Regions from separate parts of the Ensifer sp. 2TAB8 genome, predicted to be linked through region 3. Evidence: riboswitches for the same ligand, from Rfam matches in the RefSeq annotation. Region 3 holds a riboswitch; each other region holds the start of a gene.
The links. A riboswitch is a leader RNA that binds a small molecule or an ion and turns the genes downstream of it on or off. The one in region 3 is predicted to bind cobalamin.
Positions count from the first base shown of each region.

Region 1: linked by a shared signal. The riboswitch ahead of AB4Z53_RS01355 (aromatic ring-hydroxylating oxygenase subunit alpha) and the one ahead of bluB (5,6-dimethylbenzimidazole synthase) in region 3 are both predicted to bind cobalamin.
Region 2: linked by a shared signal. The riboswitch ahead of AB4Z53_RS07820 (CbtB domain-containing protein) and the one ahead of bluB (5,6-dimethylbenzimidazole synthase) in region 3 are both predicted to bind cobalamin.

Region 1 covers NZ_JBFRGB010000001.1:254,831-261,455, reverse strand. Annotated here, with positions in the region: gene AB4Z53_RS01375 (DUF1217 domain-containing protein) at 1-208, shown strand, start outside; gene AB4Z53_RS01370 (FAD-binding oxidoreductase) at 277-1,710, opposite strand; gene AB4Z53_RS01365 (L-threonylcarbamoyladenylate synthase) at 1,854-2,828, opposite strand; gene AB4Z53_RS01360 (DUF6656 family protein) at 2,909-3,508, opposite strand; cobalamin riboswitch at 3,822-4,024, shown strand; gene AB4Z53_RS01355 (aromatic ring-hydroxylating oxygenase subunit alpha) at 4,129-5,373, shown strand; gene AB4Z53_RS01350 (hybrid-cluster NAD(P)-dependent oxidoreductase) at 5,375-6,469, shown strand; gene AB4Z53_RS01345 (glycoside hydrolase family 25 protein) at 6,474-6,625, opposite strand, start outside.
Region 2 covers NZ_JBFRGB010000002.1:433,528-440,152, reverse strand. Annotated here, with positions in the region: gene AB4Z53_RS07835 (glucoamylase family protein) at 1-817, shown strand, start outside; gene AB4Z53_RS07830 (ferric iron reductase) at 814-1,662, shown strand; gene AB4Z53_RS07825 (CbtA family protein) at 1,707-2,504, opposite strand; gene AB4Z53_RS07820 (CbtB domain-containing protein) at 2,702-2,878, opposite strand; cobalamin riboswitch at 2,921-3,184, opposite strand; gene AB4Z53_RS07815 (TetR family transcriptional regulator) at 3,183-3,875, opposite strand; gene AB4Z53_RS07810 (NAD(P)H-binding protein) at 3,980-4,810, shown strand; gene AB4Z53_RS07805 (anthrone oxygenase family protein) at 4,807-5,286, shown strand; gene AB4Z53_RS07800 (SRPBCC family protein) at 5,356-5,922, opposite strand; gene AB4Z53_RS07795 (ArsR/SmtB family transcription factor) at 5,919-6,281, opposite strand; gene AB4Z53_RS07790 (crotonase/enoyl-CoA hydratase family protein) at 6,332-6,625, opposite strand, start outside.
Region 3 covers NZ_JBFRGB010000007.1:11,010-17,634, forward strand. Annotated here, with positions in the region: gene AB4Z53_RS13795 (LacI family DNA-binding transcriptional regulator) at 1-236, opposite strand, end outside; gene AB4Z53_RS13800 (phytanoyl-CoA dioxygenase family protein) at 341-1,534, shown strand; gene AB4Z53_RS13805 (SDR family oxidoreductase) at 1,623-2,435, shown strand; cobalamin riboswitch at 2,464-2,673, shown strand; gene bluB (5,6-dimethylbenzimidazole synthase) at 2,719-3,414, shown strand; gene AB4Z53_RS13815 (DUF2865 domain-containing protein) at 3,533-4,606, opposite strand; gene AB4Z53_RS13820 (acyl-homoserine-lactone synthase) at 4,761-5,405, opposite strand; gene AB4Z53_RS13825 (helix-turn-helix transcriptional regulator) at 5,548-6,285, opposite strand; gene AB4Z53_RS13830 (NADP-dependent malic enzyme) at 6,568-6,625, opposite strand, start outside.

The DNA.
Region 1 (6,625 bases), on a different contig from region 3:
CGCCTATATCGAGCGTGTCGTCGACATCAAGGATCTGCAGGACCCGGAAAAGCTCGAGAAGCTCCTGCAGCGGTTCACGGCGCTTTATGACGTCGAAAACAACACGGACGTATCACCGGGGTTGGCAATCCTCAGCGGAAGCGGTGGAGGCGGTGTCAGCGCCGAGACACTCCTGTCCCTTTCACAGCTGCGCGCGGGCGGACGCTGACGCTACCCAACCTGAACGTATGAGCCGCTGCGGAAGGGGCGCGGGCCGCCGGCAGAGGCGCGCCCGCTTCAACGGTCTGCGCGCAGCACCTTGTCCGGATTCATGACGCCTGCAGGATCGAACGCGTGTTTGATCCGTTGCATCAGTTCGATCTCGATCGGCGGACGGATCTCGGCAAGCTCGTCGCGCTTCAACTGGCCAATGCCGTGTTCGGCCGAGATCGAGCCGTTGTATTTCAGAACGATGCCGTGGACGATGGCGTTGATCTCGCGCCAGCGGTCGAGGAATGCCTGCTTGTCGGCGCCGACCGGCTGCGAGATGTTGTAGTGGATGTTGCCGTCGCCCATGTGGCCGAAGGAGCAGATGCGCGCTCCCGGGATCGCCTTCATGACTGCGGCGTCCGCTTCCTCCATGAAGGCGGGAATGCTGGAAACGGGCACCGAAACATCGTGCTTGATCGAGCCGCCCTCGGGCTTCTGCGCCGGCGACATGCTTTCGCGCATATGCCACAGCACCTTCGCCTGCGCCTCATTGGCGGCAATCACGGCGTTTTCGACAAGACCGGCGGCAAGGCCCTGTTCAAGGAGATCGTTGACCATGCGCTCGGCGCTTTCGGCCGAATCTGCGGTCGAGATATCGATCAGCGCGTACCAGGGATGGACGGTTTCCATCGGGTCACGAACACCGGGAATGTGTTTCGTGGTGAATTCCACGCCGAGGCGCGGCATCAGCTCGAAGCCGGTCAGCGCCGGTCCGCAAAGACTGGAGGCCTTGTCGAAGAGGGTGAGCGCGTGCTCGACGCTGCCCACGCCGGCGAAAGCGACCTGGTGTCCGAGCGGCTTCGGGAACAGCTTGAGCACCGCACCGGTGATGACGCCGAGCGTGCCCTCCGCGCCAATGAAGAGGTCGCGCAGGTCGTAGCCGGTATTATCCTTCTTCAGCCGGCGCAGACCATCCCAGATCTCGCCGGTTGGCAGGACGACTTCGAGGCCGAGGCAAAGCTGGCGCATGTTGCCATAGGCGAGCACGGCGGTGCCGCCGGCATTGGTGGAGAGATTGCCGCCGATCCGGGCGGAGCCTTCCGATCCGAGCGACAGCGGGAACAGGCGATTGTGATCGTCCGCCGCCTTCTGGATGTCTGCGAGAATGCAGCCGGCATCCGCAACGATCACGTTGCCGACCGGATCGATGTCGCGAATCCGGTTCAGCCGTTCGAGCGAAAGCACGATGTCCGCCTTGCCTTCCCGGGGGATCTGCCCGGCGACGTGGCCGGTGTTACCGCCCTGCGGCACGATCGCCGTGCGGGTCGCGCTGGCGAGTTTCATGATACGTGAGACCTCGTCGACCGAGCCGGGACGCAGCACCATCGGCGTCGTGCCGCGATAAAGCCCCCGGGATTCGACAAGATAGCGCGCCTTGTCCGCTTCCGCGATAAGTGCATTGGCGCTGCCGACGATCTCGACGAAGGAGGCGATGAGTTCGGGAGAGGGAAGCGTCGTCATGGGTCAGCCTTCGCATTGCGCTTGCGCGCGCTATCGGATCGGTCGATCTGAAGACGCGATCCTCGGTTGGTATCGCCTGCGATCATAACCGCAATCGCAGCCGCTCGCTGAGGGTGGGTGCGGAGGCGATGCCGCCCGCAATCTTACCCTCGTGGTGCCGCCGCCCGTTGCAGCCGGTCGATGATCGCTTCTCCCAATCCTTCCGAAGGGATCGGGCCGAAGGCGATCGTCTGAGCGCCGCTGGCGTCGGCCCGCTTCATATAGTCGAAAAGATTGGCGGCCGCTTCGCGCAGATTTCCGGTCGGGCTGAGATCGAGAACGACAGCCGCCTGTTCTTCGCCGAGGACCCGGCCGCCGCCGAAACGGATCAGGGCCTCGCCCGCCCGCACATCGGTGGCTTCCAGCCTGACGGCAGCACCCGGCGCATAATGCGAGGCCAGCATCCCTGGAGCCTCGATCGTCGCACCCGCGGTTTCCGCCCTGATCACCGGGCGGTCGAGCAGGCGCTCGATCTCGGCGGCATCGAGGCCACCCGGCCGGAGAAGCCGGATCTCGTCGCCATCGACCTTGATGATCGTTGACTCGAGCCCGATTTGCGCCGGACCGGCATCGAGGATCAGTTTCAGCTTTTCTCCGAGATCGGCATCGACATGGTCCGCACTGGTCGGGCTGATCTTGCCCGAGGTATTGGCACTCGGTGCGGCCAGAGGTCGTCCGAAGCGGGCGATCACCCGGCGCGAAAAGCCGTCGGGCATGCGAATGCCAAGCGTGTCCAGGCCGGCCGAGGCGAGGGCGTGCACGGTACTCTTGGGCCGCTGCGGCAGGATCAGCGTCAGGGGGCCGGGCCAGAACGCTTCCGCCAGGCGTCGGGACAGGGGATCGAAGCGCACATGGGCCTCGGCCATTGCCATGTCGGAAACATGCGAGATCAGCGGATTGAAGCGCGGCCGGCCTTTCATCTCGTAGATGCGGCTGATCGCATCGGGATTGGTGGCATCGGCGGCAAGGCCGTAGACGGTTTCGGTCGGGATGGCGACCGGTTCGCCCTCGGCGAGAACGGCGCAGGCGCGATCGATCGCGCGGTCCGGTTCCTTATCCGTGTCGATGATCTCTGCCATGCCGTTTCCTTTCCGACGCTTCCTTAACGGACGCGCCGGGAAAACAGAACGATTTTCTTTGCAGGGAGCGGGCTGCTGGCTCAGAGGCTGCGAATGATCCGGCGCAGTGCGTCGTCACGGGCACCCAGCATCAGCACGTTCTTGAGAGCGACCTTTGGGTTGTCGGTGCGGAAGAGAAGCCCGTTGTCGCGGACGTTGCGATTGATGACCATCTGTCCGTCTTCGGCGTTCGGTTCGATCGCGACGGCAAAGTACATGCGGGAATAGCCGGCCCGGATGCGGTCGAAGAAATGCGTCTCGTCACCAAGGTCGCTGAAAAAATTGGCGAAATAGAACGACCAGGTGATGTCCTTGGAAGGTGTGACCGCCGTCCGCGCGGCCGTCACGTGGCAATAGCCGAGGTGCGGCTTGCCAACGAGCGTGCGGTGGAAGATGAGCTTGGGAAACTGGATCGAGGCATGAAAGCCGTTGATCCGCCTGTGCGTCGTGTCCCCGGCGGTCGAAAGCTTCTTGCCGGTTCGGTCAGCGACTTCCTCATAGCTCAGGTAGCGTCGCTCGCTCGGCATCCATTGCCGGCGGTTGATCCGGCCGGTGCGCAGAAACTCGGTGTGAACTGCCGTCTTCGGCATGATCGCCGGCGGCTTCTCGGCCGCTGCGTCGTAATATCTGAGCTTTGCCATGATTGTCAGCGCGCCATCTGCCTGCCGGACATCTTCGTCCGCCGGCGAGACTAGCGGCTTATGGTTAATGAAGAATTTCCTTTCGCTAGCGGGACATGGCCCCTGACATCAATGGGAATGTCGCAAACGGGCGAAATCTTCCCGCGCCTGCGCCATATCGGTCGCAAAAGACGGCATATGCCTATTTTTTGATCTATCTATATGTTTATAAAGTGAAAAAGTTTCGTATCCGCTTGCGGACGACGGTTTCAGACGTGTCGTCATTCTGGAATTCGATGTCGCTATCCGGCGCCTGCCAAGACGGTTTCCGCGATTACATATCCTTACTCAGGGTGTCGTCTTCCAGAAGGGAAGGCGAAGAATTGGGAAGCCGGTCAAATCCCGGCGCTGCCCCCGCAACGGTGGTGGAGCGAAAGCCTCGGCGAAGGCCACTGGACGGTTCGTCCGGGAAGGCGCCGGGCTGGTCCGCAAGGACGGCTCCTGAGCCCGGAAACCAGCCTTGACACACATAACCGTAACGGGTTGCGGCGGGCAGCCGGATCGGAGCCGAGAACGTGTGGGCGCATGCCCGTGCGGGTTCCTGTCCTGCCTCTCCGAAACATGGCGCATGAGGACAGGACATGGATACCAAGACCGATATGCTTCGCAAGCTGAAGGGCCGGCGTGACGGCTACAGCCTCGATCGGGCCTTCTACATCGACCCCGACTACTACCGGCAGGATCTGGAAAACATCTGGTACAAGGACTGGTTGTTCATCGGCCATGACTGCGAAATTCCGCGAGCCGGCAACTACTTCACTGTCCAGGTCGGCGACTATCCGGTTGTTGTTACCCGCGATCGCCAGGGCACGATCCGTGCGCTGCACAATTCCTGCCGGCATCGCGGTTCCCGCGTCTGCACGCAAGCAAAGGGCTCCTCGGCAAAGCTCGTCTGTCCCTATCACCAGTGGACCTACGAACTCGACGGCTCGCTGCTCTTCGCACGCCAGATGGGCGAGGATTTCGACAAGGCGGCCCACAGCCTGAAGCCGATCCATTGCGAAACGGTCGGCGGCTACATCTTCATCAACCTGTCGGAGACGCCGGCCGATTTTGCGGCCTTCCGCGAACTCGCCACGCCCTATCTCGCGCCGCACCGGCTGGGAGAGACCAAGGTCGCCTTCGAAAGCACGATCATCGAAAAGGGCAACTGGAAGCTCGTCTGGGAAAACAATCGCGAGTGCTATCACTGCGCCGCCAATCATCCGGAGCTCTGCCGCACCTATCCGGAGGCGCCGACTGCGACCGGGGTACAGGGCGCCAAGGATGATCCGGTGATTGCCGCCCATTGGGCGAAGTGCGAGGCCGAGGGCCTGCCGAGCGAATTCCGGATGTCGCCGACCGGCCAGTTCCGCGCCGCGCGCATGCCGCTGGTCGACAATGCCGAAAGCTACACCATGTCCGGTGCGGCCGCCGTTAAAAGGGCGCTGTCGGCCGATGTCGGGCAGAAGCAGATCGGCACGCTTCTGATGTTCCATTACCCCACCACCTGGAACCATGTGCTTTCCGACCATGCCATCACCTTCCGTGTTCTGCCGCTCGGGCCGGAACTCACGCAGGTGACGACCAAATGGCTGGTCAACAAGGACGCGGTCGAGGGCGTCGACTATACGCTCGATGACCTGACCCATGTCTGGACCGAGACCAACGACCAGGATCGCCAGATCGTAGAAGAAAACGCCTTCGGCATCCGCTCGCCGGCCTATGAACCAGGCCCCTATTCACCGGACCATGAAGGCGGCGTGATGCAGTTTGTCGAATGGTACTGCAAGTTTATGGAGCAGCGCCTTGCAGGCGATGCGGCTCCGCTGTCAAAGGTCGCCTGACATGCAGATGGCATCCTCCTTCCACCATTTCGACGAGCTGCATGTCTGGATCGACCGGCAGCAGATGCTCGAATGCACCTCGGCGGTCGTTGAAACCGCCGATGTCATGACCTTCACCTTTCGCGCCGAAAAGCCGGCCTGGTTTCGCTACCTGCCCGGCCAGTTCGTCACCCTGGAACTGCCGGTCGCCGACGAACCGGTCATGCGCACCTATACGCTGTCGTCCACACCATCGAGGCCGTTGTCGATTGCGGTGACGGTCAAGGCACAGGCCGACAGCATCGGCACGCGCTGGATGTTCGACCATCTGAAGCCTGGCGTGAAACTGAGAGCCTTCGGGCCGCTCGGCGACTTCAGCTTCGTCCGCCATCCCGGTGAAAAGTACCTGTTTATCTCCGCGGGGTCCGGCATCACGCCGATGATGTCGATGACACGCTGGATGGCGGATTGCGTACCGGAGACGGACGTCACCTTCATCTCCTGCGCGCGCCGGCCGGACGACCTCCTGTTCCGTTCCGAGCTGGAGGTGCTGGCGACGCAGATGTCCGGGTTGAGCCTCGGCTTTATCGTCGAGGGCCACGAAGCGCGCCACGGCTGGCACGGGCTGCGCGGCCGCATCGATGGCGCCAAGCTGCCGCTGCTTGCGCCGGATTTCATGGAGCGCACCGTCTTCTGCTGCGGTCCGGAACCGTTCATGCGCGGCGTGCGCGAGATGCTGAAGGCGGCAGGCTTCGACATGGGCCGCTACCACGAGGAGAGCTTCCAGCCTGCGGCCGCACCGGCGGCGGAGGAGATCGCTGTGCGCGCCGGCGTGGTGGGCGACAGCGAGGTCGCTGCCGCCAAGGTCGCTTTCACCATGAGCGGCAAGGAGGTCGAGGCGAAGCCAGGTCAGACGATCCTGCAGACGGCGCGTGCCAATGGTGTGCGGATCGGTGCTGCCTGCGAGGGCGGCATCTGCGGCACCTGCCGGGTGATGAAGGTCGCGGGTGACGTCGAGATGAACCACAATGGCGGCATTCTCGATGACGAGATCGACGAGGGTTACATCCTCGCCTGCTGCTCGCGGCCCCTGGGGGATGTCCAGATCGAAGCCTAAAGGATCAGGGCGTGTTGCAGGGCGGCGGCTGGACGGTCGCGGGCCCTGCGCCGCCGGTAGCGGCCGATGGCTTGGAGCATCCGCCCTGTGCGGCGTCATCGGCTGCGACGGCTACCTGCATGGCGCGTTCGTGGCGAGCGAAGTCGATGGAGCCGG
Region 2 (6,625 bases), on a different contig from region 3:
CCGGAGTGAGACGCTGACGATGGGCTGGCGCCCACCGGGCCGATTCCTGAAGTATCGCTGGCAAGGGTATAGCGAGGCGCTGCTGCTCTATGTGCTGGCGCTCGGGGCGCCAGAGCACGCAATCGAACCGGAGCATTATACCGTCTTTACGGACGATTATGACTGGATCGCGGTTCAAGGCGGGTGTCATCTCCACGCGGCGCCGTTGTTCATCCACCTGTTCCCGCAGGCCTGGCTCGATCTTCGCGGCCTCGGCGATCGGCCGATGCGGGGGAGGGGAACCGACTATTTCGAAAACAGCCGGCGAGCTATGGGGCTGCAGCGTGACTATGCGCGGCAAAACCCGGGCCGCTTCGCCGGCTATGGCGAAGACCTCTGGGGGCTCAGCGCCTGCCACGCGCCACATGGCCAGCTGCGCCTCAAGGACGGGCGCTGGCAGCGACTTCGGGGCTACGCCAATCGCGGCGCACCTTTCGGTCCGGATGACGGCACGCTTGTGCCCTGGGCGGCGGCGGCCTGTCTGCCGTTCTGTGCGGATGCGTCGCTATCGGCGCTCAGCCACATGACGGCCAGCTACCCCGGGCTTCTGAAGGCGGGGCGCTTTCCGGGCGGCTTCAATCCGAGCCTCCCGGGCGAGGGGCCGGAGGGGTGGATCGACGCGCGCGTCGTCGGCCTTGACCAAGGGCTCGTCGTGATGATGATCGAGAACTGGCGGAGCGGCTTCGTCTGGGAGTTGACGCGTAGTCTGCCTGCGATCCGGCACGGACTTGAGCGTGCGGGATTTGAAGGTGGCTGGCTGGCGACGGAGACGGTATGAATTTGGGAGGCCAGCAACAGATTGCGCAGACCGGGGAAGGATATCCGCCCCGGGTGCTGGCAGTGGTCGAGCGGTTGTGCGCTCAGTTCCCTGACGCCGGTGTCTCGCTCGGGCCGGCGGACGGAGCCTTCAGCGCACCGGCCGGCTTCTGGGCTGCGGGCGGGGCCGGGATCGAGGAGAGCCTCGCCTATCAGGACTTTTTCGCAGTCGGCATGACGGACCGGATCCGGGCCGCGCATCTGATCGCCTTTTACAGTCGCCAGGTAAGTGTGGTTCTCGGCGCGCTCTATCTCGGTGCGGGCGTCCAGGCTGAGATCGCCGGCATTCGCTTAGAAGACTGGAGCCGCCTTCACCAGGACCGCGCGGTTGCCGGCAAACGCTATCATTTCCAAGTGGATCTGGCGGAGAGATTGCAGCAGCCGGAATGCATCGGCGTTTTCGAGCGCGGCTTCACAGCCCATCTGGCGCCGGTCATCGCGATCCTGAAGAAACGCTCGGGGCTTTCCTCCGGGGCGCAGTGGCGGCTGGCGGCGGATTCGCTTGCCGGCGCGTTCCTGGAGATCGGACGGGCGATCGGGGACGAAGCGCGCGGCATGGCTGAGGCGCTCGCGATCGTCAAACGGCCGGGTTCGCGGCTGTTTTCGGAAGAGATCGGCTACGAGGAGATCTCCGCCACCGATCCGGCAAGCGGCGCGCAACTGTCGCGCCAGTACCGAATCCGCTGCGGCTGTTGCCTCTATTTCAAGACGGAGGGCGGCAGCATCTGCGATACCTGCGTCCTGCTGGAGCCGGACGATCGCCGCGTGCGGCTGGCAGCGCGTCTGACGCAAAACGGCGGGGCTTGAACCCCGCCGTTTTATGTTCTGGTGCCTGCTAAGGCGCATTGGGTTCAATGCGATTTGAGGAAGCGCTCGTTGATGAAGCCGGAGACAACGCCGAGAACGATCCAGAAGGCGAGCGTGGTGGCGAGCGCGGCGACCGCGAACTCGGCGCCGAGCACGGCCGGGACGTTGCTGGAGATATCGAGTGGCTGCGGCGCGCCGTAGACATGGGGTGCGGCGATCAGCACGAGGCCGGCAACCTTGGATACGATTTCCTCGCGCAGAACCAGGAGATAGAGGCCGACTGCGGAGAGAGCGACGGTTGCCAGCCACCAGGTTTGGCGGTCGCCGAGTTCGGCTGCCGGGAAGCCCGGCAGTTCCGGCGGCAGGCCGATCGCCGGCAGCATGTGCACCGCGAGCCAGCCGCAAGCGCCCCAGAGCGCGCCGTTCCTAAGCGTGATCGGATAGCCGATCACCAGGCTGACGCCGGCGAGCAGCAGGCCGAAGCCGGAGCCGGTGACGAGGTTTGCCATCAGCGTGCCGGAGAAGCGGCTCAAACCGAACATGATGCCGCCTTCCTCATGTTCGCCTTCGTGCGCATAGGCCGGCGTGATCGGCGACAGCGCGTCGAGCACGGCGCCAAGCGGCGATACCGCCTTCAGCGACGAATGCTGGTCATGGCCCTCGGCGGCCGGCTGTGCCGCACCCGGCTGGCTGGCCGGCTGTTCGGCCGCGGCCGGAGCCTCGCCTTCGAATTGCTCCGCATGCAGGATCAGCGGCGTTACCCGCAGTTCCTGGGCGCCGGTCATGAAGACACCGGCAATCAGTCCAGCCACGATCGCGGCCAGAAGCGTTCTGACAATCATCTTGAATTCCCTCGATAACGGCAAACGCCACGCGTTTCGGCGTGGTTGTTGAGCCTTCCCATTCGCTGTGCCACACGGACGGTGCTTGCATGTTCGCCAAAGTGCCATGCGCAAACGCCGACATCCGGCGTGAGCCGGATGCATTCAGGTCCGTAGCTATTTCGATGCGGAACGTTGTTCACGTTCCGGCGCATCGTTTAGTGGCAGGGGAAGCCGTAGGAGTGGCGGGTGTCGTGCGCGGTGTCGTGCAGCACGGCCGAATTGGCCAGGCCGGCACCGAAGACGAGGAATGCGCCGATGAAAAGGGCGATGACGCCAGCGGTCAGACGATCGCTGAGGGAGAGCGGGGTGCTCGAAATGGTAGACGTAGCCATGACAACCTCCGTGATGGCATCGGGAAATTCCCGGTGTGGGCCCTATGCCCGTATCGAGTGGCAGGTTTCCTGGCTCACGGCGCTGGGCGAAATGCCCGGGATCTGCCTCGCCTTCCCAGTTCGACCCCCCTCTCGGGGCCTGTTCCAGTGGCTTCTTCCGGATTGCTCCGGAACGGCAAGATCAACGTCGCTCTACAGTCGCGGGGTCGGCCGTGATTTGAATGCCCAGCATGGGTCCATCCGTCACGTTCCCGTTTACTCCCGAAACGCGTTCGCGTCCCGGGAACCAATCGATCCAAAATGATTAGGAGCGTGTCATGGCATTGTCAATTGAGCCTGCGCCGCCGGCCGCTTCATCCGCGACAAAATCGCGAAGCATCATCTGCTTGTAGGCCTCGACGATGCGGTCGCCCTCCGGCCGATCGACCGAGACGGCAAGTCGCATGGTGCAGTCGCCGAGATGCATGATCAGGAAGGCAGCGCTGTCGATCGTTTCGCGCGGCGTCTCGGGCGCAAAGCGGGCCCAGACATCGGCCAGAAGCTTGCCGCCGGTGCGGCTTTGCTGGAGGTCGACCTCACGCAGCGCCTTGTCGGCCTGCATCGCCGACCAGATGTCGCGCATGACAGGCTCGGCCAGGAACATGTCGTAGTAGATGTCGAACAGCAGTGAGAAGGCGTCGCGCAGTTCTGCCATCGACGTGACCTTGGCCAGTTCGGCGGCGATGCACTCGTTGCACACGGCATTGTAGCGCTCGGCCAGCGTACGCACGATCGCCGCCTTGTCCGGGAAGTACTGGTAGAGCGACCCGATCGAAATCCCCGCCTTTTCAGCGACTTCGCTCATGCGCATGGCGTCGCTGCCCTTCTCCTGGATGAGTGCCGTCGCGCAGGCAAGGATCTGCTCCACGCGCTCGCGGCTGCGCTTCTGGCTGGGCGTCCGGCGCAACGTGGTCTCGTCGTCGGCGGGAAGTGTGGCGGGGCTTGCATCTGGAATCATGAGTAATGCTCACATTTTGACTTGACTCCTAAAATACGAGGATTTATCACATTTGCAAATGTGAGAGATGCTCATGTTTGTTGGTGAAACCTCAGGAGGAAAYGATGTCTCAGAAAGTCACACTGGTTTTGGGCGGTACCGGCAAGACGGGGCGGCGGGTGGCCGAGCGCCTTCGGGAGCGGGGCATAGCGGTGCGCATCGGCGCCCGTTCGGCGTCGCCGTCCTTCGACTGGACGGACGAGGCGACCTGGGCGCGCGTCCTTGAAAATGTCGATCGCATCTATGTCTGCTACCAGCCGGATCTGGCGGTGCCGGGCGCCGTCGACGTCATCGACCGGTTCTCGAGCCTTGCCGTTCGCTCGGGCATCAAGCGGCTGGTGCTGCTGTCGGGCCGCGGCGAGGACGAGGCGGAAGCGGCCGAGCGCGCGCTGCAGGCCTCCGGCGCCGACTGGACGGTCATCCGTGGCAGCTGGTTCTTCGAGAATTTTGACGAAGGCTTCTTGGCCGATGGCGTGATGAGCGGGTCGGTCTTCCTGCCGGTGGACGAGGTCACTGAGCCCTTCGTCAGCTGCGACGACATTGCCGATGTGGCGGTCGCGGCGCTTCTGGACGACGCACATATCGGCAAGGTCTATTCGTTGACCGGCCCGCGGCTGATGACCTTTGCCCAGGCCGTGGCCGAGATCGCCGTCGCGGCCAACCGCCGGATCGCCTATCAGCCGGTGCCGATTGACGATTTTGCGGCACAGCTCAAGGCCGACGGCGTGCCGGATGACTATGTCGCACTCATCCGCTATCTCTTCTCCTCGGTGCTCGACGGACGCAATTCCAGCATGACGTCCGATGTCGAGCGCGTGCTTGGGCGGCCCCCGCGCGACTTTGCGGATTATGCCCGGGAAACCGCAGCAACTGGTGTTTGGAGTATTGCCGCATGATCCCGCTGATCCCCGCTCTGGCGTTCGCCGCCGCGATCGGTTCCGGCCTGATGGCCGGACTGTTCTTCATCTTCTCGGTCTGCATCATGCAGGCCCTGTCGCGGCTGCCCCCGGAGCAGGGGATCGCCGCGATGAACGCGATCAATGTCGTCATCCAGAACCCGATCTTCCTCAGCGCCTTCATGGGCACCGCGCTGCTCGGTCTGGTGCTCGTCGTCATGGCCTTCCTCTCTGGCGGCGAGGGCAGGTGGTGGCTTGCCGCCGGCGGCATCGCCTATGTCGTCGGCGTGCTTCTGGTGACGATCATCTTCAACGTGCCGATGAACGATGCGCTCGCCGCTGCAGCCCCCGGTCAGGCGGCGACCGATCTCTGGCATGAGCGCTATCTGACCGATTGGGTCTGGTGGAACCACGTGCGCACCTTCGCATCGATCGGCGCGCTGGCGCTCTTCGTTCTCGGTTTCGCCCGCGCCTGACGAAAAGCGCCGGCAAGTCGATCCTTGCCGGCGCCTGTAGGCGTCTTGACCTCTAAGCCCATTCCGCCGTCACGGCTTCGGAATACGCGCGTCATATTGCGCTTCCAGGTCGGCAAACTTGCTCCAGAAGGCTGCCGGCTTTTCGCCTTCGAGCAGAGCGCGCAAAATGTCGAGATGCACGTGCCAGCCGGCGGAAAAGCTGGTCATGATGGCACGATCGGCGATGCGTTTATGGGTGACAACGAGCAGCACCTTGTCGCCGCGAGGGCTGAGCTCGAAGCGGACCTCCGAGGGCGTGCCGGTCTCTTCGTTCCAGGTATAGGCGAGCAGCCGCGGCGGCTCCCAGGCGAGCACGTGACCGTAATTGCGCACCTCGCCGGCATGCGCGGCATATTTCTGCGGCGGCCGATCGTCTTCCGCTGTCAGTTCCGAGTGGCGGAAGACGTGCTCGACCGCGGCACCTTCGCACGAGCCGATCGTGCCCGATGCCATCCAGAGCCGACGCTTGCTTTCCTCGGTCAGATAGGACCAGACCCGCTCGATCGGGCCCGGCAGCAGGCGTTCGATGCGCACCGCGTCCGGTGCGATGACGCGACCGTAATCGGTACCGGCAAAGGCTGTGGCAGACGAAGTCATGGCTTTTCCTCCGGATCATTTTGGATAGTGGCGTCTTCGGCCAGAAGCAGCGCCTCGAGTGCGTCGATGCGGGTCCGCCAGAAGGCTTCGTAATGGCGCATCCACTCCATGCCTGCATGCATCGGCGCGGCATCGAGCCGGCACACATGCGTGCGACCTTTCACTTCGCGGCGCACCAGACCTGCTCCTTCCAGCACCTTGATGTGCTTCGATGCCGCGGCCAGCGAGATCGAGAACGGCGCCGCAAGCTCACCCACCAGTCTTTCGCCCTGCGAAAGGTCCTGGAGCATGGCGCGCCGCGTCGGGTCCGAAAGCGCGTGAAACACGGCATCGAGATGTGCGTTCTGATATTCAACCATATCGTTGAATATCGTCGCGATCGAGCTCATTGTCAACCGTTCGGTTGAATTTAGGAGTATCGCGAAAAGAGACCGGGCCGCGGTGGATCGTCGTGGACGCGCCGTCCCTTCCAGGCAGCGAGCGCATCCGCGAGATCGTCGGTTGGCACCACCAGGGCAAACTGTTCGCTTTCGACCAGCAACCCCTCGGCGATCGACATGTTGAGGCCGCGGGTTACGGCATTGATGATCGAGCGGATGGCGAGGGGGGAGTGCGCCATGATGCGTTTTGCCAGGTCACGGGCGGAAGCGATCAGTTCCTCATGCGGGACGACGCGGTTGACGAGCCCTAGCTCCAGCGCGCA
Region 3 (6,625 bases):
GCCCGCCGCACCGCGTCGGTGAAGCGCTCTGGCGCCTCCATGACGATATCGATCGCGAACTTGCGGCCCTGAATGTCGAGTCCGGCCTGCTGCTTTTCCAGTTCCTCGATGGCAGCGCGAACGCGGGCGACGGTCTGGCGGCGGACGCCGGGGCGCTCGTTGAGCACGCGATCGACCGTCGCTGTGCTGAGACCTGCCTGAAAGGCGATGTCCTTGACCAGAAACGGATGGGCCATCGCCATTGATCTCCTGATGGATTTTTGATGGATTCTTGCTCTATATCATGTTTTGCCGCCGCCTATAGTCATGTTCATCGAGATGTTCCAGGGGAGGAAACGGGATGAAGACGGACAACAGTGCGTGGGAGCGGATCGAGCGCGTGTGGCTCACCGAAGAGACCTGCGACATCGAGGCGTTCCGGGCGGAAGTGGAGCGCCGAACCAATCCGGCGGACTATCCCTATGCTTCGGGCTGCGACAAGAACGTGCTGATCTACAACAGCGCCGATCTGATTGCCGCCTGCGAAAATGCCGAGACGCGGCGCGCGGCGCTTGCGGAGATCTGCGAGGCGCTGGCGACCGGCCCGGGTGTGGCGGTCTTCAAGCGCGCCTTTGCCGATACCGCCGCGATCGATGTCGCGAGCACCGTCTTCGACGAGATCATCGAGGAACAGCATCGCAGCAACAGCGGCGGCGGCGATCACTTTGCCAAGCCCGGCGCCAACGATCGCATCTGGAACTCGCTGGAGAAGCACTGCCTCAAGGCACCGGAGAATTTTGCCGCCTATTACGGCAATACCATCATCGCACTCGTCAGCGAAGCCTGGCTCGGGCCGAACTACCAGATGACGGCGCAGGTGAACCGCGTCAATCCGGGTGGTGCTGCGCAGTCGGCGCACCGGGACTATCATCTCGGCTTCCAGACCTCCGCGGTGATCGAGCAGTACCCGGCGCACGTGCACAAGCTCTCGCCGGTGCTGACGCTGCAAGGCGCGGTTGCCCATTGCGACATGCCGCTCGAGAGCGGACCGACGCTGTTCCTGCCCTATAGCCAGACCTATGTGCCGGGCTACCTGGCGCTCAACCGGCCGGAGTTCCGCGCCTATTTCGACGAGCATCACGTGCAGCTCCCGCTCGAAAAGGGCGATGTCGTCTTCTTCAATCCGGCGCTCTTCCATGCAGCCGGCAACAACCGCTCCGCCGATATCCGTCGCGTGGCGAACCTGCTGCAGGTGTCCTCCGCCTTTGGCCGGGCGATGGAGACCGTCGATCGGCTGACGATGAGCGCAACGCTCTACCCGGCGCTGAAGGCGTTGCTGGCCAACGGCCAGCTGACCGAAGCGGAAGCGGCCAATGCGATCGCATCCTGTGCAGAAGGCTACTCCTTCCCGACTAATCTCGACCGTGATCCGCCGCTCGGCGGGCTGGCGCCGAAGACCCAGGCACAGTTGATGCGCGAGGCGCTGGCCGTAGGAACGAGCTCGCAGGACTTTCACGCGGCGCTCGACGCGCAGGCGAAGCGCAAGCTGAGCTGACGGTTCAACTACCCATTCGAAAGGCTCCCGGTGCGTTTCGCCCGGGAGCCGTCGCTGTTTGACACGATCATGTTCGAGGAGGAATTCGATGAGTGGACAATTGGAAGGCAAGATCGCCATCGTCACCGGTGGCACGCAAGGGTTGGGCGCAACGATTGCCGGCCTCTTCGCCGAGCGTGGTGCTGCCGGCATCGTCATCTGCGGACGCAATGCGGCCAAGGGGCGGGCGAAGGCTGAGGAGATCGGCAAGGACAGCGGCGCGAAGGTGGTTTATGTCCAGGCCGATCTCGAAAAGGTGGAGGACGCCCGCAAGGTCGTTGCCGCTTGTGATGCGGAGTTCGGCCGGGTCGATGCGCTGGTCAATGCCGCCGCGATCACTGACCGCGGCACGATCCTCGATACGACGCCCGAACTTTTCGACCGGATGTTCGCGATCAACGTGCGAGCGCCGTTCTTCCTGATGCAGGAGGCGGTGAAGGTGATGCGACGCGAGCGAACCGAAGGCACGGTCGTCAATATCGGCTCCATGTCGGCGATGGCCGGGCAGCCCTTCATCGCCGCCTATTGCTCGTCGAAAGGGGCGCTGGAGACGCTGACCAAGAACACGGCCTATGCGCTCCTGCGAAACCGTATTCGGGTCAACGGCCTGAATATCGGCTGGATGGCTTCCGAAGGCGAGGACCGGATCCAGCGCGAGTTTCACGGTGCATCGGTGGACTGGCTCGAAAAGGCGGCTGCCAGCCAGCCGTTCGGCCGGCTCGTCGACCCGGCAGAGGTGGCACGCGCCTGCGCCTATCTGTCTTCGGCTGAATCGGGGCTAATGACCGGATCGGTGATCTGCTTCGATCAATCGGTCTGGGGCGGCTATGACGGTTCGCCGCATCCGGTGGCGCCGCTATAGGCGGCGCTTGTCTTTCGGTTGCCGCTATGCGCTTATGGCGGCGTCAGGTGCCCGCGCGAGCGGGAGAATCGGGAATCCGGCGTCATTCCGGAACGTGCCCAACGCTGTGACGGGGACGGTCGCCTCTAAGTGCCTTGAATTGATTCAAGGATTTGCCACTGGATCTTCAATCGGTCTGGGAAGGTGAGGCGGCCGGTTGAACCGGAGTCAGAAGACCGGCCTGGCAAGATAGACCGAACCCCGCGCGGACGGCGGGAGGTTGCGCATTGTTGGGGATCGAACGATGCTAACTGAACCGAAGGGCGGCCTTGCGGCTGCCGGTGCCTTCGCGCGCAATGAGCGGGAGGCCGTCTACCGCGCCATCGAAACACGCCGCGACGTGCGCGACGAATTTCTCGCAGAACCTCTTCCCGACGATCTGGTGAAACGCCTGCTTACGGCTGCGCATAGCGCGCCGTCTGTCGGCTTCATGCAGCCCTGGAACTTCGTGCTGGTGCGAGCGGAAGAAACGCGTGAGCGCGTCTGGCAGGCCTTTCGCCGCGCCAACGATGAGGCCGCCTTGATGTTCGAGGCGGAACAGCAGACGAAGTACCGTTCGCTGAAACTCGAGGGCATTCGCAAGGCGCCGCTCAGCATCTGCGTCACCTGTGACCGCACGCGCGGCGGCGCCGTCGTCCTCGGCCGTACCCATAATCCGCAGATGGATGTCTATTCCACGGTTTGCGCCGTGCAGAACCTGTGGCTTGCCGCGCGCGCCGAAGGTGTCGGTGTCGGCTGGGTCAGCATCTTCCACGAGGCGGAGATCAAGGCGATCCTCGGCATCCCTGGTCATGTCGAGATCGTCGCCTGGCTCTGCCTCGGCTATGTCGATCGCCTCTACCAACAGCCGGAGCTGGCGGTGAAGGGATGGCGGCAGCGTCTGCCGCTGGAAGAACTCGTGTTCGAGGAAGGCTGGGGGAACTGCAGCGAGCGTTCCTGAAACCCGTTGCGCCAAAGTGCGCAGCGGTATTGCGACAGCGACATGCGAAATATCGAGAACTTGAAGCGCAATGAGCGAATCTGAAGATCGCGACGCGCTTTGAGATGGCGCTCCGGGATCAGTTCTGGACCGGTTGATAGGCCGGTCCCTTCGGGTGCTTCAGGTCGATCGAGGTTTCCTGTTGCGGCAGGAAGGTCGGGCCGACGACGCGCACCTTGCTCTTCGACGGATCGTAGGGCCGCTCCTCAGGCGGTGCCTTGGCGGTCGTGGTCTCCGCCGGCTTCTTGGTTTCGATCACGACGATGGACGACTGGTCGTCACCGATCCTGGTGCCGGTCGTCTTCGGTGAGGTTGCGGCGGTCTGTGGTATCTGGCAGCCGCACATGCCGGGCTTGCGGACACCGCGGGTGCGATAGGCGAAGGCATTCGGCATTTCGGTATAGGGCCGGCCGGTCACGGCCGAGACCATCTGGTCGCTCTCTTCCGTGTTGATATCATGTAAGTAGAGTTCGGTTTCGGCACCCGGGCAGCGCGCCCGGCAGGCCTGTTCGTCCCGCGGGAAATCGGCCGGCGTGGCGTCCGAGGAGATCGGGAAAAAGGCGCCGTCGCAGGTGCGCACGCACATGGTCCGCAGCGTGCCGCTGTAGTAGCGTTCCTGCGGCGCATAGCCGTCTTCGCCAAGCATCGGGCCGTAGGCGTCGTCCGGCGGCAGATCGGCGATGATGTTGCGGTGCGATTCGGGCTCTTCGGGGTCGACGCTCGCGAACTCTTCGCGGTCGCCATAGCAGCCATTGATCTCCAGCGCGGCAAGGATGCGGCGACGGCTGTCCTGGCTGCCCCCGGCAACAATCTGCTCGCGCTCCGATTTCAGCATGCGCAGATTGTCTTCCATCTCGGCAATGAGGCCGTCGAGTTCGCCACAGATATCCGGGTTGCCGCCATCGAAGGTGACGACGCTGCCGCCACCACAGGCAGCACGGCGGCGGTCGTTCTTCGCCCTGCGCAGTTCGATGTTCTGGCGGGAGATCGCACTCGCATAGTCACGGGCGTCGGCATTGCTGGAGACGATGTCAGGCAGCTGCGCAAGACGGGTGTTCAGCCGGTCGCACACGGTCGATGCCAGCGAAGGATCGGCACCGACCAGGGCAAACGGCACAAGCACCGCAGCGAGGTGTTTCAAGCGCGGGAACACGGGCGAAGTCTCTTCCTGCAACCGCTCGACGCCGGCCTTCTGATATGGGCGGCTGCCAGCGGCATTTCCTGTTTCACCTCCATCATAGAGCTTGTCGGTGATCGTGCAACGACAAGCGGCGGTTTGCGTTAACGGGTCCGGCTGAGCCAAGCGCTCAAGCGGCGCGGGCGGTTTCCAGCGACATCGGACGTTCGAGAACAGTGCCTTCGATGGCGGCTACCGCTTTCATACGCTGGAGCAGGCTCTCATTCACTTCCCAGGCGACGGCAACGGCAAAGACCGAGCCGATGCGGTGCGGTTCGGCAATGCGCTCGCCGGGGCATCCCATGCGGCGGAACATGCGCTCCAGGAACACGTCGGTAACGGTGACGATATGGCTGATGCCGGAGGCAAGGCCGAGTTCACCGACGCCGCACATCAATTCGGCTGCTGCAACGGTGACCTGATTCGAGGCGCGGTCCTGCGAAATCTCCGGCTCGATGCAGAAGCGGCTCGATTCCCATACCGAGGCGCTGCGGATTTCCGGGTTGTCGCCGAGCAGGATCGGGAAGGTGTCGTCCAGCATGTTGGGGCCGAGCGTTGGCAGCAGCCGCAGCGCGCCACGCAGGCGACCGGTGTCGGGGGCATAGGAGAGCACATAGAGCGGATTTGCCTTGTCGTAGTTGTCGATTTCCCACTCGCCGTCCGTCTGCACATCCCATTTTAGGAAATCGTGAAAGACGCGCTTGCGCAGCCGAAACATATCGTCGACGGCCTGCGGGTGCTGTGCGCGGGTCTTTCCGTTCAGGATCCTGATCATCTTCTTCTCCATCCTTGTTTGGGGATGGGCGGATGCTGTCAGGCCGGCGGCGGTCGCGTAACTGTCGGTAGTGACAGTTTAAATCAGCGATTTTTCCCACTAGATTTCGAGGGGTTTTTTGGAGGGCTTGGCGCGAGCTGCGTCAAACGGTGGGGATCAGCGCATGGCGGACGGCCTGGGCAACGGCCTGCGTATTGGACACGACATTGAGCTTGCGCCTCGCATTGGTCATGAAAAAGCGCACGGTGCGCTCGGAAATGCCGAGAATCGTTGCGATCTCCCAATAGCTCTTGCCGGCAGCGGCCCAGGTCAAAACCTCGGTCTCGCGGCCGGTGAGCCGCATGTCGCGGGTCGAAATGCTGCCGGCCATCGCGCCGTGCTCCAGCATGGCGGCGTGGAAGAGATTCGCCGCGAGCTGGAAATCGCGCAGGTGATGGCGCCGATAGATCGTCCACTCGTCAGCCGGCATGTTGACGTTGATCGCCAGCATCGCCATCCGGCCGGCCGGTGAGGGGAGCGGCAGGGCGACGCCCTCGGTGGAAAGACCGATCTCCTGTGCCGCCTGGAAAAGCGGCTCGCAGTCCGCAAAGCGATGTCGCGCCATCGTCCACTCCACCGGGCGAACGCCGCCAAGTGCGAGTTTCAAGATAGGGTCGATTCGGTGAAGGCCGCGCGACCGGTAGATTTCTGCGGCATAGGCACCGAAGGTGTGATGCAGGCGGCAGATCTTGAGTTCGTCCGCGTAGGGCTCGGCTTCCAGGTACAGGAGATGGGCGATGCGGAACGTGCGGCGCATCAACGTAAAGAAATGAGCGGGCTCGACACAGCCGCCGCATTCCAGGATTTCCAGCATGTCGAGGACAGCCTGCTGCTCAGTCATGCCACAACACCGAATCTCGTCCGAGGCTCCAGCATGGTTAGGGGTTCACCTTTTGTCCAGCGCAAACTTACCTGTTTGGTGTGTAATACCAATTTTGCAATTTTCGATTGCCGACCGCCGCGGTCGGTTTGCGCGAGCCTGCGGTAGAGGGTGATTCCGCTGTGATTCTCGGGCGATAGAGCGCCGCGCTCAACGATTGCGCGGCGCCTGGATATGGCATTGGGGGCGCCGGTGCGGCGCCCGAACTCCGCGAAGATCGAAGGCGATCTCCGCGGTATCATTTCAGCCCGGATGGCTGGCTTCGACGACCGCGAGAGCCGCCATGTTGACGACACCGCGC